3 regions of the Hydrogenophaga aquatica genome follow, and region 3 is predicted to be linked to each of the others. Evidence: predicted binding sites of a transcription regulator. Region 3 holds the regulator's gene; each other region holds the start of a gene.
What was found. Region 3 encodes FNR, which switches genes on or off when oxygen is low (the NO sensors DNR and NnrR bind a similar motif). Its sites were predicted from a motif close to TTGATNNNNATCAA; they were not measured.
Positions count from the first base shown of each region.

Region 1 (4,337 bases), on a different contig from region 3:
GGGCCGCGACGGCCAGAGCATCTTCGGCGCGATTGACCAGACCATCGCGCCGCTGGACTGACAGGAGCACACATGCAAGTCTTTCACAACCCGCTGCATGGCGGCCATGTGGGCCGCCACGAGATGTTCCGGGGCAAGCTGGTGCCCTGCCACGAAACCCCGGACCGGCTGGACCATGTGCTGGCCGAGCTGCGCCGCCGCCAGGTGGGCTCGCTCGCCACGCCCGGCGAGCCAGACGAAACGCTGCTGCGCCAGATCCACACCGAACGCTACCTGCACTTCCTGGCCACGGCGTGGGACGAGTGGGTGGCGCAGGACCCGGCCAACGCGGCGCTGGACATCCTGCCTTCGGTGTGGCCGGGCCACGCCTTCCGCACCGATGTGCTGCCCTCCAACTTTTCGGCGCGGGTGGGGCTGTTTTCGTTCGACGCGGGCACGCCCTTGACGGCAGGCACCTGGGCGGCGGCACGCGCGGGCGCCGCTTGCGCGGTGGATGCGGCGCGCGCCGTGGCCGGGGGGCAGCGTGTGGCGTTTTCGCTGTCGCGCCCGCCCGGGCACCACGCGGGGCCGGATTTCTTCGGCGGTTATTGCTTCCTCAACAACGCCGCGCTGGCGGCGCAGGCCTTGCGTGACGCGGGCGCGCACCGCGTGGCCGTGCTGGACGTGGACTACCACCACGGCAATGGCACGCAGAGCATCTTCTACCGGCGCGACGACGTGCTCACGGTTTCGCTCCACGGCGACCCGCATACCGAATACCCTTTCTACCTGGGCTATGCCGACGAGCGCGGTGAAGGACTGGGGGAGGGCTGCAACGTCAACCTGCCCATGCCGCGCGGTACAGGGCCTGACAAATGGTTCGAGACCCTGGCTCACGGCCTGCAGGCAGTGGCCCGCCATGGTGCGCAGGCGCTGGTGGTGTCGCTGGGGGTGGATACCTACGAGGGCGACCCGATCTCGGGCTTCCACCTGCGCAGCGACGACTACTTCCGCATGGGCGAAGCCCTGGCCGGCGCGGGCTTGCCCACGGTGTTTGTGTTCGAGGGCGGCTACGCCGTCGCGGCCATCGGCGTGAACGTGGTCAACACGCTCGAAGGCTTCCTGGCGGCTGCGCGCTGACGCTGCAGCCCCGGCCGCTCAGGTGGCGTAGACGCTGTCCAGCGAACGGAAGCCTTTGACCTCGATCGGGTTGCCGAACGGGTCCAGGAAGAACATGGTCCATTGTTCGCCGGGCTGGCCCTCGAAGCGCACCTGAGGCTCCAGCACGAAAGCCACGCCAGCGCCACGCAGGCGTTCAGCCATGGCCTGCCAGTCGGGCAGCGCCAGGATCAGGCCGAAGTGGGGCATGGGCACCAAGTGGTCACCCACGTGCCCGGTGTTCGCGGTGGCGAAGGGTTGCCCCAGGTGCAGCGATATCTGGTGCCCGTAGAAGTCGAAATCGACCCATGTGCCGGTGCTGCGGCCTTCCGTGCAACCCAGCACCCCGCCGTAGAAGCGGCGGGCGGTGTCCAGGTCGGTGACGTTGAAGGCGAAATGGAAGAGACTGCGCATGCGAAAGAGGATAGCAGCTCTGGCCAGCCAGCCGGGGCTTACAGGCTGGGAGGAACCACGCCGCCCTTGGCACGCTCGGCCTTGTCCTGGCAGGCAAGGCAGCGCAAGGTGGTGGGGCTGGCATGCAGACGGGCCGTGGGAATGTCCACGCCGCAGTCGATGCACAGGCCGTACTGACCGGATTCGATGCGTTTGAGCGCCTCGTCGATGGCGGTCAACTCGGCCGATTCGCGTTCGTCCAGCGCCATGGCCAGGTTGCGCTCCCCGTCAACCTGCGTCCAGTCACCGCTTTGCACGTCGTGCCGGTCACCTGCTGCCTCTGCGCGCCCGATCTTTCCGCCGCGTTGCGCCCGGATCTGCGCGATCACATCGCTGCGCATCTGTTGCAACTGCTGAGCAAAGGTGTCGGAAATGTTCTGGCTCATGGGTGAATACTCCTGATGTGAAACGCGGCAGAACGGCCTGCGTTCCATTGCTCATTATGTTGAGGTATGGCGTCTTCCGGTGTGTTGATACACGTCAAGCTGTGGCATGCTTACGAACACGGCCCCACACGGAGACCTCGATGAGCACCCCCGACATGAACGCCTTTGCCAAGTACATTCCCGGTTTCGAGTTCCTCCAGAACCTGACCCGGCAGGCTGCGGCTGGGGGCACCCCCGATCTGCAGTCGGGCGTGCCAGGCATGCCGCCCCTGAGCCAGTGGGTGGCGCCCGTCTTTGACGTGGAGGAGCTGGACAAACGCATCCAGGACATGAAGGCCGTGCACTTCTGGCTGGAGCAGAACACCAAGGCGCTGGGGGCCACCATCCAGGCGCTGGAGGTGCAGCGCATGACGCTGGCCACGCTCAAGGGCATGAACGTGAGTCTGGCGGAGATGGCCGATGCCTTCAAGATGAAGCCCGAGGCCAAGGCAGCGCAGGAGCCACCGGTGCAGCCATCCACCCCGCCAGAGCCCGAAGGCGGAGACGCGGTTGCTGGCGGGCCAGCCGTGGACCCGATGCAGTGGTGGAACGCGCTGACGCAGCAGTTCCAGACGATTGCGGGAGAGGCCATGCGCGACATGACCGACCAAGCCACGCGTACCGCCGAGCAGATGGCACAGACCATGCAGCAGGCCAGTGCTGCGGCGACCGGCCAGACGGATGCTTCGGCGGGCCAGGCCAAAACAGCCGCCACCAGGAAAACCGCCAGCAAGACGGCCCGCAAGGCTTCGTCCAAGCGCGCGCCGGCACAGGCCAAACCCAAGGCGGGCACCCGAGCGCCAAGGTCCGCGCCCAAACCATGAAGCTGTTTCCGTACGCCCACGCCACCCACCCGCAATGGCGCATGGCCGCCGCGCTGGTGCTGGCGCAACTGCGTGCGCAGATGGTGTTGCCCGGTCATGCGAGCGGCCCGGGGCTCGCGCTGCTTTACATCACCGACCACTACGCCGCCGAAGCCCAGGACATTCTGGACCACCTGAGCGCGGCCTTGCCCGAAGTGAACGACTGGGTGGGTACCGTGGGCGTGGGCATCTGTGCCAACAACGCCGAGTATTTTGACGAACCTGCTCTGGCGGTGATGCTGTGCGACCTGTCGCCCGACCAGTACCGCGTGTTCAGCGGCGTGGCACCCCTGCCCGCCGCCCAGGGGGCTGGCGGCTTCACGGCGCAGACGGCATTGCTGCACGCCGATGGCGCCACGCCGGATGTGGCCGAACTCATCGCCGAGATGGCCGAACGCACCGCCACGGGGTATGTGTTTGGCGGCCTGGCTTCGAGCCGAGGCGCCTCCATCCAGTTCGCGCGTTCCAGCCGGGGCGCGCTGGCTGGCAGTGGACAGCGTGGCGCGGCGGGAGTGTTCCATGGCGGACTCAGTGGCGTGGCCTTTGGCCCGCAGGTGGCGCTGGTGTCGCGCGTCACGCAGGGTGTGCGGCCCGTATCTCCCACTCATACCGTTGACCGTGCCGATGGCAACGTGGTGCTCAAGCTCGATGGGCAGGACGCGCTGGACGTGCTCCTGCAGGATCTGGATATTTCCCTGGAGGAGCCGCAAACCGCAGTGGCAAGGTTGCGGCAGACGCTGGTGGGCATGGCTCCCGGCCGCAGCCAGACGCCAAGCCAGGTGGCGGGCCGTGTGCCTGCGGCGTTTGGCGAGGACGTGCTGGTGCGCCACCTGATCGGCCTGGACCCGGGGCGCCGGGGCATTGCCGTGGCCGACCGGGTGGAATCAGGCACGCGCCTGACTTTCTGCGAGCGTCACGTGCAGGCGGCGCGCGCCGATCTCATGCGCATCTGCGCCGAGATACGCGAGGAGCTGGAGCCCGAGGAGCTGCCGGTGGAAACGGCGATGGCACTGGCCGACCATGAGGTGCGCGCCTTGCCCCACCCCGCGCGCCGCATCGCCGGTGCCTTGTACATCAGCTGCAGCGGTCGTGGCGGCCCCCACTTTGGCGGGCCGAGCGCCGAGTTGCAGATCGTTCGCCATGCCTTGGGTGACGTGCCTCTGGTGGGGTTCTTTGCCGGAGGCGAGATCGCCCACCACCGCCTGTACGGTTACACCGGGGTACTCACGGTGTTCACCAGCGCGGCTGAGTGACGCGGGCCGGCTCCCGGCGGTGCTGACGCCGGTGCGTCCCAGGCCCTGCGGCACAATGCTGCCCACCACGGGGGTGGCGCACCGAAGCCGCCCGTGCACAGGAGGAAGTCCTACCCATGAGCCATGCGTCCACCCGCCACGAGGGCGGGCAATTCAGCCTGCTCGGGCAGCGCCGCTTCGCGCCCTTCTTCTGGACCCAGTTTCTC
Region 1 is NZ_BAAGVK010000009.1:67,443-71,779, forward strand. Features, by position in the region: gene ACYVHH_RS06930 (fumarylacetoacetate hydrolase family protein) at 1-61, shown strand, start outside; gene ACYVHH_RS06935 (histone deacetylase family protein) at 73-1,119, shown strand; gene ACYVHH_RS06940 (VOC family protein) at 1,138-1,551, opposite strand; gene ACYVHH_RS06945 (TraR/DksA family transcriptional regulator) at 1,590-1,976, opposite strand; gene ACYVHH_RS06950 (PhaM family polyhydroxyalkanoate granule multifunctional regulatory protein) at 2,117-2,839, shown strand; gene ACYVHH_RS06955 (FIST signal transduction protein) at 2,836-4,131, shown strand; partial or broken gene ACYVHH_RS06960 (MFS transporter) at 4,248-4,337, shown strand, end outside.
Region 1: a site for FNR is predicted at 2,061-2,074, ahead of ACYVHH_RS06945 (TraR/DksA family transcriptional regulator). Genes of this name have one in related genera too.

Region 2 (4,337 bases), on a different contig from region 3:
ACCGTGAACGACCTGGATGTGATCGAGGCAAACGAGGCGTTTGCGGCACAGGCTTGCGCGGTCACGCGCGACCTGGGACTGGACCCGGCCAAGGTCAACCCCAACGGCTCGGGCATCTCGCTGGGCCACCCCATCGGTGCCACGGGCGCGCTCATTACCGTGAAGGCGCTGCACGAGCTGCAGCGCATCAACGGCCGCTACGCGCTGGTGACCATGTGCATCGGCGGCGGCCAGGGCATCGCCGCCATCTTTGAACGTTTGTGACTGAGGACCCCCTGACATGCTGAAACAGCCAACATCCTTTCCCCGCCGCGCGCTGCTGGGCGCCTGCACGGCCCTGGCCTCCCTTCTGTGCGTGGGCCCTGCGCTGGCGCAGTCCAGCCAGCCCATCAAGCTGATGGTGGGCTTTCCCGCAGGCGGCGGCACCGACGCGATCGCCCGCATCCTTGCCGAGCCGCTGCGGGAAGCCCTGGGCGCCCCGGTGGTGGTGGACAACAAGGCAGGCGCGGGCGGGCAGATCGCGGCCCAGGCCCTCAAGGCCGCCCCGGCCGACGGCCACACCCTGTTCCTTTCGCACGACCACAGCATCTCCATCCTGCCGCAGGTGATGAAGAGCCCGGGGTTTGACCCGGCCAAGGACTTCGTGCCGGTGGCGGGTTTCGCCACCTTCGTCAACGCGCTGGCCCTTTCCGGCGGCACGCCCGCCAAGTCCTACAAAGACTACGTGACCTGGGTGAAGAACAACGGCGGCAAGAGCGCCGTGGGCATTCCGGCTCCAGCCTCGGTGCCACAGTTCCTGGTGCAGGTGCTGGCCAGGAAAAACGGTTTCGACCTGGTGGCGGCACCTTACCGTGGCAGCGCGCCCATGATGGGGGACATGCTGGGCAATCAGATCCCGGCGGGCGTGGGCTCCATTCCCGACTTCATCGAAAACCACAAGGCAGGCAAGCTGCAGGTGGTGGCGGTGATGGGCAAGGAGCGCCAGGCCATCATGCCCGAGGTGCCTACCTTCGCAGAACTGGGCATCACCGGCTTCGAGGACGTGCCCTACTACGGCATCTTTGCACCGGCAGGCACGCCCAAGGCCATGATCGACCAGCTGGGCGCCGCCGTGGCCAAGGCGCTGACCGCCCCTGGCGTGAAGGACAAGCTCACCGCCATGGGCTTGAGCGTGGGCTACATGAGTGCCGAGCAGCTGGGCCAGCGCGAGCGCGCCTACACCCAGACCTGGGCACGCATCATCAAGGAAAGCGGCTTCCAGCCGCAGTGACGCTTTGCAGCGCCCAAGGCGACTTTCGCCGCCTTGGAGCGCAGCGGCTCAATCACCCTGGAAGCTCCCCGAGCGGCAGGTGATCACCAGGGTGTCGCGCCAGCCGATCGCATCGGCGTCGGCAGGCTGGATGGGGGTGGTCTCGTGGATCACCCGCTCGTCGTCCAGCAGCAGCAGTGACCACGGCTCGGTCAGCGTGAAGCGCTGGCCGTTCGGGCCATGGGCCTCGAACACCCGGCTCTCGCCGCCCTTGATGCGGTGGCGCCCCACCAGGAACACTGCCACCAGCTCCATGCCGTCGCGGTGGGCGCCCTCGGGCGTGGGGCGGCCAATGCCGTCGGTGGTGTCGATGCGGAACTGGTGCGCCTCGATGAACCAGCGCTGAGCGCCCTTCAGCCGGGAGGTGACCGCCGCCGTCTGTACCAGCAGGCGCTTCCACGCTGGCAGCGCCACGGTGGCGGGGTCCATCGGCTCGAACCAGCGCTCCATGCCGCCGTGCAGGGCGTTGTACTCCAGGGGCTGCCAATGGCGGCGGTGCGGCACCTGCTGAACGTTCTCGCCATCCACGATGAAACAGCTGTGGCGGCGGCGGCGGTAGCGCCCGCCATCCTTGAGGTATTCGTCGCTGGGCAGGTCGTCCCAGCTGGGCTGCAACGCAGCCAGATCCTGCGGCCCCACGGCCAGCCAGTCCTGCACGGACCGGGCATCCATCAGGGCAAAGCCCTGGCGGGACAAGGTTTCATCGACTCTGGACGGGGGAACGCAGGGCGGCAGGAAATGGGCACTCATGATGTCGCAAGTGTAGCCCCGTGGCCGGGAAAACCATGAGGCCGCCGCATCAGCGTTTGGTTATCTTCAATGATTGAGAAATATCAATCCAGATACCCGCAGGAGTTCACATGAGCCCAGCCCAGGCCGACGACACCCCACCCCGCCGCGATGAGGACACCCTCGGCAAGCCCGCCAACGGAGATGCCCCGGAAGAAACCTCCGTTTTCTCGCTCAAACTGGCGGACCTTTCAGCAGCCGACCCTTTTCGTTGGCTGGCGCTGGGTTGGCGAGACTTCGTCAACTGCCCCAAGGTGGGCTTGTTCTACGGGATCTGCTTCTTCGTCATGGGCCATGCGCTGTGGTACGTGTTCCAGGCCGCCCCGGCCTATGTGCTGGCCCTGAGCGCAGGCTTCCTGCTGATGGGCCCCTTCCTGTGCCTGGGCATCTACGACGCCAGCCGCGCGATCGAGGACGGCCGGCGCCCTTCGCTGCGTGCCTCCCTGGCCGCATGGCGCCCCACGAAAGGCACCATGGCCATCTTTGCCGGTGTGCTGCTGATCCTGGAGATGCTGTGGGGCCGCGCCTCGCTGGTGGTGTTCGCCGTGACGTTCAACACCATGCCCTCCACCGAGAACCTGCTGGCCGAACTCGTGCGCATCGAGAACATCGAGTTCCTCATCACCTACACGGTGGTGGGCGCCCTCTTCGCCGGGCTGATCTTCGTGACCAGCGCCATCTCCATCCCCATGATCCTGGACCGGCAGACCGACGCCATCTCCAGCGGGCTCACCAGCATCCGCGCCTGCCTGCAGAACCCCGGCGTGATGCTGCTCTGGGGGGCGCTGATCACCACCATCGTGGTGCTGGCCATGCTGCCCTGGTTCCTGGGGCTGCTGCTGGCCGGACCGGTGCTGGGCCACGCCACCTGGCACGCCTACCGGGCGATCGTGCCCAAACCCTGAGCGGCCGTGGCCGTCAGGCCAGTTCGGCCTCCTGCAACAGCCGCCACATGACCTTGCCGCTGCCGCTCTTGGGCAGCGCGTCCACAAACTGCACCTGGCGTGGCACCTTGTAAGCCGCCATGTGCTCGTGACACCACGCCATGACCGCCTCTTCGCTCACCGTGCCCCGGGCTTCGGCCCGCAGCACGACCACCGCCTTCACCGACTCGCCCCGGTAGGCGTCGCGCGTACCGATGACGCAGGCCTCGGCGATGGCCGGGTGCCTGAACATGAGCGCCTCCACCTCGGCAGGCCAGACCTTGTAGCCGCTGGCGTTGATCATGCGCTTGAGCCGGTCGGTGATGAAGAAGTAGCCCTCGTCGTCCACGCGCCCCAGGTCGCCGGTGCGGAAGAAGCGCTTGCCGTCAATGTCGATGAACGCAGCGGCGGTGGCTTCGGGGCGTTGCCAGTAGCCGTCAAACACCTCGGGGCCGTGCACCACGATCTCGCCCGCCTCGCCAGGCGGCAGCTCACGCAGGGTTTCGGGATCGATGACACGCGCGTCGGTACTGACGAAGGGAATGCCCAGGCATTGCTGCTTGGGCCGGTCCGGCGGGTTGTTGTGAGACGGCGCAGCGGTTTCGGTCAGGCCATAGCCCTCGGCATAGCGCAGGCCATACTGCTCGAACAGGCGCTGGGCCACGGCCTGCGGCATGGCCGCGCCGCCTCCGCCAATGAACATCAGGCTTGAAAGGTCGTGGCTGGCGAAGTTCGGACTGGCCAGCAGGTCGATGATCATGGTGGGAATGTTCACCCAGTGCGTGACGCGCCAGCGCGAGATCAGGCGCCCGGCCAAATCGCGATCCCAGCGCGGCATGACGACCATGGTGGAGCCCGCGTAGATGCTGGCATGCATGCCCACCACCATGCCGGTGATGTGGAACATGGGCACCACCAGCAGACCCACGTTGTCGGCGGAGCCTCCCGTCCAGAGGGCGCAGGCCACGGCGTTGTGCATGAGCGTGCGGTGAGGGTGCATGCAGCCCTTGGGCAGCCCTGTGGTGCCGCTGGTGTAGGGCAGCACGGCCAGGTCGTCCGGTCCCGCCAGCGGCTCTGGCACGGGGCCGGTACAGGCCATGGCCTCGCGCCAGTCGCTCACCGTGCCGCCAGGCAGCTCGGGCATGGCATGGCGCGTGCCCAGCCAGTCGAGCCACGCGGCGGGCACGTCGCTGTCAGGCCCAAGGCAGCCGGGCGGCATGGCATCGTGGTAATGCACCACCAGCAGGTGCCGCAGCTGCTGCGCAGAGGGCAGCGCGGCGTTGGCACGTGCCAGTTCGGGCGCCAGATCGGCCGCC
Region 2 is NZ_BAAGVK010000007.1:166,004-170,340, reverse strand. Features, by position in the region: gene bktB (beta-ketothiolase BktB) at 1-264, shown strand, start outside; gene ACYVHH_RS05775 (Bug family tripartite tricarboxylate transporter substrate binding protein) at 281-1,270, shown strand; gene ACYVHH_RS05770 (2OG-Fe dioxygenase family protein) at 1,319-2,059, opposite strand; gene ACYVHH_RS05765 (DUF2189 domain-containing protein) at 2,170-3,003, shown strand; gene ACYVHH_RS05760 (long-chain fatty acid--CoA ligase) at 3,017-4,337, opposite strand, start outside.
Region 2: a site for FNR is predicted at 2,133-2,146, ahead of ACYVHH_RS05765 (DUF2189 domain-containing protein). Genes of this name have one in related genera too.

Region 3 (4,337 bases):
AGACCACGATCACCCATGGACGTCAGGGCATGATGCCTCCCATGGCCGCCGCCGTGGGCACGCCGGACGACGTCACGAACGTTGCGCACTACGTGCTCAGCCTGTCCGGCAGCCCGCACGACAGCGTCAAGGCCACGCTTGGCAAGTCCAAGTTCGGTGCCTGTGCCGCCTGTCACGGCATGGATGGCAAGGGCAACACGGTCATGGGTGCGCCCAACCTGACCGATGACGTCTGGCTGCATGGCTGGGGTGTGGACGCTGTGGTGAAGATGATCAACGAAGGCAAGACCAACGTCATGCCGGCCCAGAACGCCAAGTTGACCGAACAGCAGATCCATGTCCTGACTGCCTATGTCTGGGGCCTGTCCAACAAGCCGCAGAACTGAGTACGTTTACTGAAGATCCGCTGTGAGTTCCCATTCGCAAGAGCCCAGAACCGTGCCTGCCGCCGAGGCAGGCACCGATGAAATCGAAGTCTCGCTGTACGCGTCGCGACAGAAAATCTATCCCCGTTCTGTCTCGGGCTTGTTCAGCAAGTGGCGGTGGGTGCTTGTCTGGTTCACGCAGCTGATCTTCTACGGACTGCCCTGGCTGGAGTGGAACGCCCGCCAGGGCGTTCTCTTTGACCTTGAGGCGCGCCGTTTCTATATCTTCGGCCTGGTTCTCTATCCGCAGGACTTCATCTACCTGACCGGGCTTCTGGTCATTTCCGCCCTGGCGCTGTTCCTGTTTACCGCCGTGGCCGGCCGGCTCTGGTGCGGTTACGCCTGTCCCCAGACCGTCTATACGGAAATCTACCTCTGGATCGAAAAGAAGGTGGAGGGCGACCGGTCTGCCCGCATGCGGCTTGATCAGTCTTCGCTCTCCCTTGAAAAATTTGGCAAGAAGTGGTTGAAGCACTTCCTGTGGGTCGCGTTTGGCCTGTGGACGGGCCTCACTTTCGTCGGTTACTTCACACCTATCCGCGAACTGGGCGCTGCGGTGATGTCCTGGGACCTTGGCCCCTGGCAGACGTTCTGGATCTTCTTCTACGGCTTTGCCACGTACGGCAACGCGGGCTTCATGCGCGAGCAGGTCTGCAAGTACATGTGCCCTTACGCACGCTTCCAGAGCGCCATGTTCGACAAGGACACCATGATCGTCACCTACGACGAGAAACGTGGTGAGCCTCGTGGCGCGCGCTCCAAGAAGGCTGACCCAGCCTCGCTGGGCTTGGGTGCGTGTGTCGACTGCACACTTTGCGTGCAGGTGTGCCCCACGGGCATCGACATCCGCAAGGGCCTGCAGTACGAGTGCATCGGCTGCGGCGCCTGCATCGACGTCTGCGACGACGTCATGGACAAGATGTCCTATCCCCGCGGTCTGATCAAGTACTCGACCCAGAACGGCATGACGAACAACTGGTCCCGTGCCCAGATGATCAGGCGTGGCCTGCGGCCCCGCGTGCTGGTGTATTCGGGCATCCTGCTTGCCATCTGCGTCGCCCTGGGTGTCAGCCTGTTCCTGCGCACCCCGCTCAAGGTGGACGTGATCCGTGACCGGGGAGCTCTGGCGCGCATGGTCGAGCAGGGCCGCATCGAAAACGTTTTCCGCCTGCAGGTGATGAACGCCACCGAGGCAAAGCAGCATTACGACATCTCGGTCTCGGGTTTGCCCGGGATAACCATCGCGTCCGAACCTTCTGTTGAAGTGTTGCCCACCGAAGTCCGTTCTGTTGCAGTGCGTGTACAGGTGCCGCCTAACAGCTCGGAGCCCGGTTCACACCCTATCCAGTTCGAGATCAAGGCCGCTGGTGACAGCGCCATCCAGGTCAAGGAAAAATCGGTTTTCCTGATCCCTCGCTAACCGCACATACGCCTGAAAGCCCCGTGTCATGAGTACCGCAGCCCCCGCCCCCACGGCATCTCCCGCGCCAGCCCGTTCGGGCCGCCCCTGGTACAAGGAGCCTTACGTCTGGATGGTGCTGGGTGGGCCCTTGCTGGTCGTTGTGGCGGGCATTTACACGGTCGTGCTCGCCGTGCGGCATCCCGATCCGGTGCTGCAGCGCAAGCCGCAAGTTCAGGTTGACGAAGCCGCCCTGCAGCGGCTCTCGCCAGAGGAACGTACCGCGGCCGAGCTCAGCGTGATGCCCGCGGGCAAGGCTCGAAACCACGTGGTTTCGCCTACACTACCCAAAGACGAATAATGCCTGCCGACGTTGGACAGGCACACAAGAGGAGACCGATGATGCTTGCTCAACGATTGATGTGGATCGCGTGGCCTGCCTTCCTGGTGGCAGGGGTGATCGAGATGGTGGTCTTTGCACTGGTCGATCCCAGTGAGCTGCATTGGGGCGGACAGCCGCTCGAGCTATCACGCCAGGCAACCTATACCGTTGCCTTCTTTTTCTTCTGGGCCATGACCTTTGCGTCCAGCGCCCTCACCACCTTGCTGTCGCAGTCGCCCTTCGAGGTCAACCGCTGCCCGGTTGAACCAGACGAACGGCCCAAGGATTGCGCCAGGAACTGCTGCTGAGCCTCAGATTTCCTGTTGCTGCTGGGCGTTGACGATGCTGCTCAGCGCCTGCGTGTCCTTGATGTGGACGTAGCGCTGTTTCACCTCGATGATGCCTTCGTCCATGAATTTCGAGAACGTCCGGCTCACCGTTTCCAGCTTCATGCCCAGATAGCTCCCGATCTCCTCGCGGGTCATCCGCAGGATCAGCTCGGACTGAGAGAACCCCCTGGCATGGAGGCGCTGAACAAGGTTGAGCAGGAACGCGGCCAGCCGTTCCTCTGCGCGCATGCTGCCCAGCAGCAGCATCACGCCATGATCCCGCACGATCTCGCGGCTCATGATCTTGTGCACATGGTGCTGCAAGGTGCTGAACTCCCGGGACAATTGTTCGAGCTTGTCGAACGGCAGGACACAGACCTCGGCATCCTCCAGGGCAATCGCGTCGCAGGAATGCTTGTCGTTGACGATGCCGTCGAGCCCGATGATCTCGCCCGTCATCTGGAAGCCCGTCACCTGGTCACGGCCGTCCGCGGTGGTGATGCTGGTCTTGAAGAAGCCAGACCGCACGGCGTAAAGCGATGTGAAGCTGTCGCCCACGTTGAAGAGCGACGAGCCCCGCTTGACGCGGCGCCGGGTCGAGATGACGGTGTCGAGCTTGTCCATCTCGCTGGCGTTCAGTCCCATGGGCAGGCACAACTCCCGAAGGTTGCAGCTGGAACAGGCGACTTTGATGCTTTGGATATCCATAAGTAAAGGCTGGTGCAGGCGTGAGCTTAACCCATAGCTCTCACAGGTGCGAAATTCTGCCCGCCCTGTGGGGAATCTTTGACTCACGTCAATGGCAAGACTCAGCCCATGCGGCACAGTTCAACAAAATCTGGAGATATTGCCTGTGAACCATGTGATCGACGAGCAACTGCTGCAACGGTTTGACGTGCCGGGGCCGCGTTACACCTCGTACCCGACGGCCGACCGCTTCGTGGAGGCGTTCACCGAGAAAGACTATGTGCAGGCGCTGGAGCAGCGCCGCGCCGGTTCTCTGGCTCTGCCTCTGTCACTGTACGTCCACATTCCTTTTTGCGAGTCTCTCTGCTATTACTGCGCCTGCAACAAGGTGATCACCAAGCATCACAGCAAGGCGGCGGAGTACCTGCGCTACCTTTCGCGCGAGCTGGAGTTGCAGGTTGAGCACTTCGGCCGGGGACACAGCGTGTCGCAGTTGCACCTGGGCGGCGGTACCCCAACGTTCCTCAGCGACGACGAACTGTCTGACCTGCTGGCCATGGTTCGCAGACATTTCAATCTCGTGCCCGGCGGTGAGTACTCGGTCGAGGTGGACCCCCGGACGGTGACCGTGCAGCGCCTGGAGCACCTGCACCGCCTGGGCTTCAACCGCCTCAGCTTCGGTGTGCAGGATTTCGATCCCACGGTGCAGAAAGCCGTTCACCGGGTGCAGCCGGCAGAGCAGGTGTTCGCGCTGGTCGAGGCAGCGCGCCTCATCGGTTTTGAATCCGTCAACGTCGATCTGATCTACGGCCTGCCCCTGCAGACGCCGGAGTCGTTCCGGCACACGCTGGAGCAGGTCAAGGCGTTGCGGCCCGAGCGCATTGCGCTCTACGCATATGCCCACCTGCCTGCGCGTTTCAAACCTCAGCGCCGCATCCTGACGGCGGAGCTGCCGAGCCCGGCCGAGAAGCTGTCCATGCTGTCCATCTCGTTGGACATGTTCAGCGAGGCCGGGTACGTGTACGTGGGTATGGACCATTTTGCCCTGCCGGACGATGCCCTGGCCGTGGCCAAACGTCAGGGGCGCCTGCACCGCAATTTTCAAGGGTACAGCA
Region 3 is NZ_BAAGVK010000027.1:34,128-38,464, forward strand. Features, by position in the region: gene ccoP (cytochrome-c oxidase, cbb3-type subunit III) at 1-386, shown strand, start outside; gene ccoG (cytochrome c oxidase accessory protein CcoG) at 439-1,845, shown strand; gene ACYVHH_RS17575 (nitrogen fixation protein FixH) at 1,874-2,185, shown strand; gene ACYVHH_RS17580 (hypothetical protein) at 2,227-2,514, shown strand; gene fnr (fumarate/nitrate reduction transcriptional regulator Fnr) at 2,518-3,243, opposite strand; gene hemN (oxygen-independent coproporphyrinogen III oxidase) at 3,389-4,337, shown strand, end outside.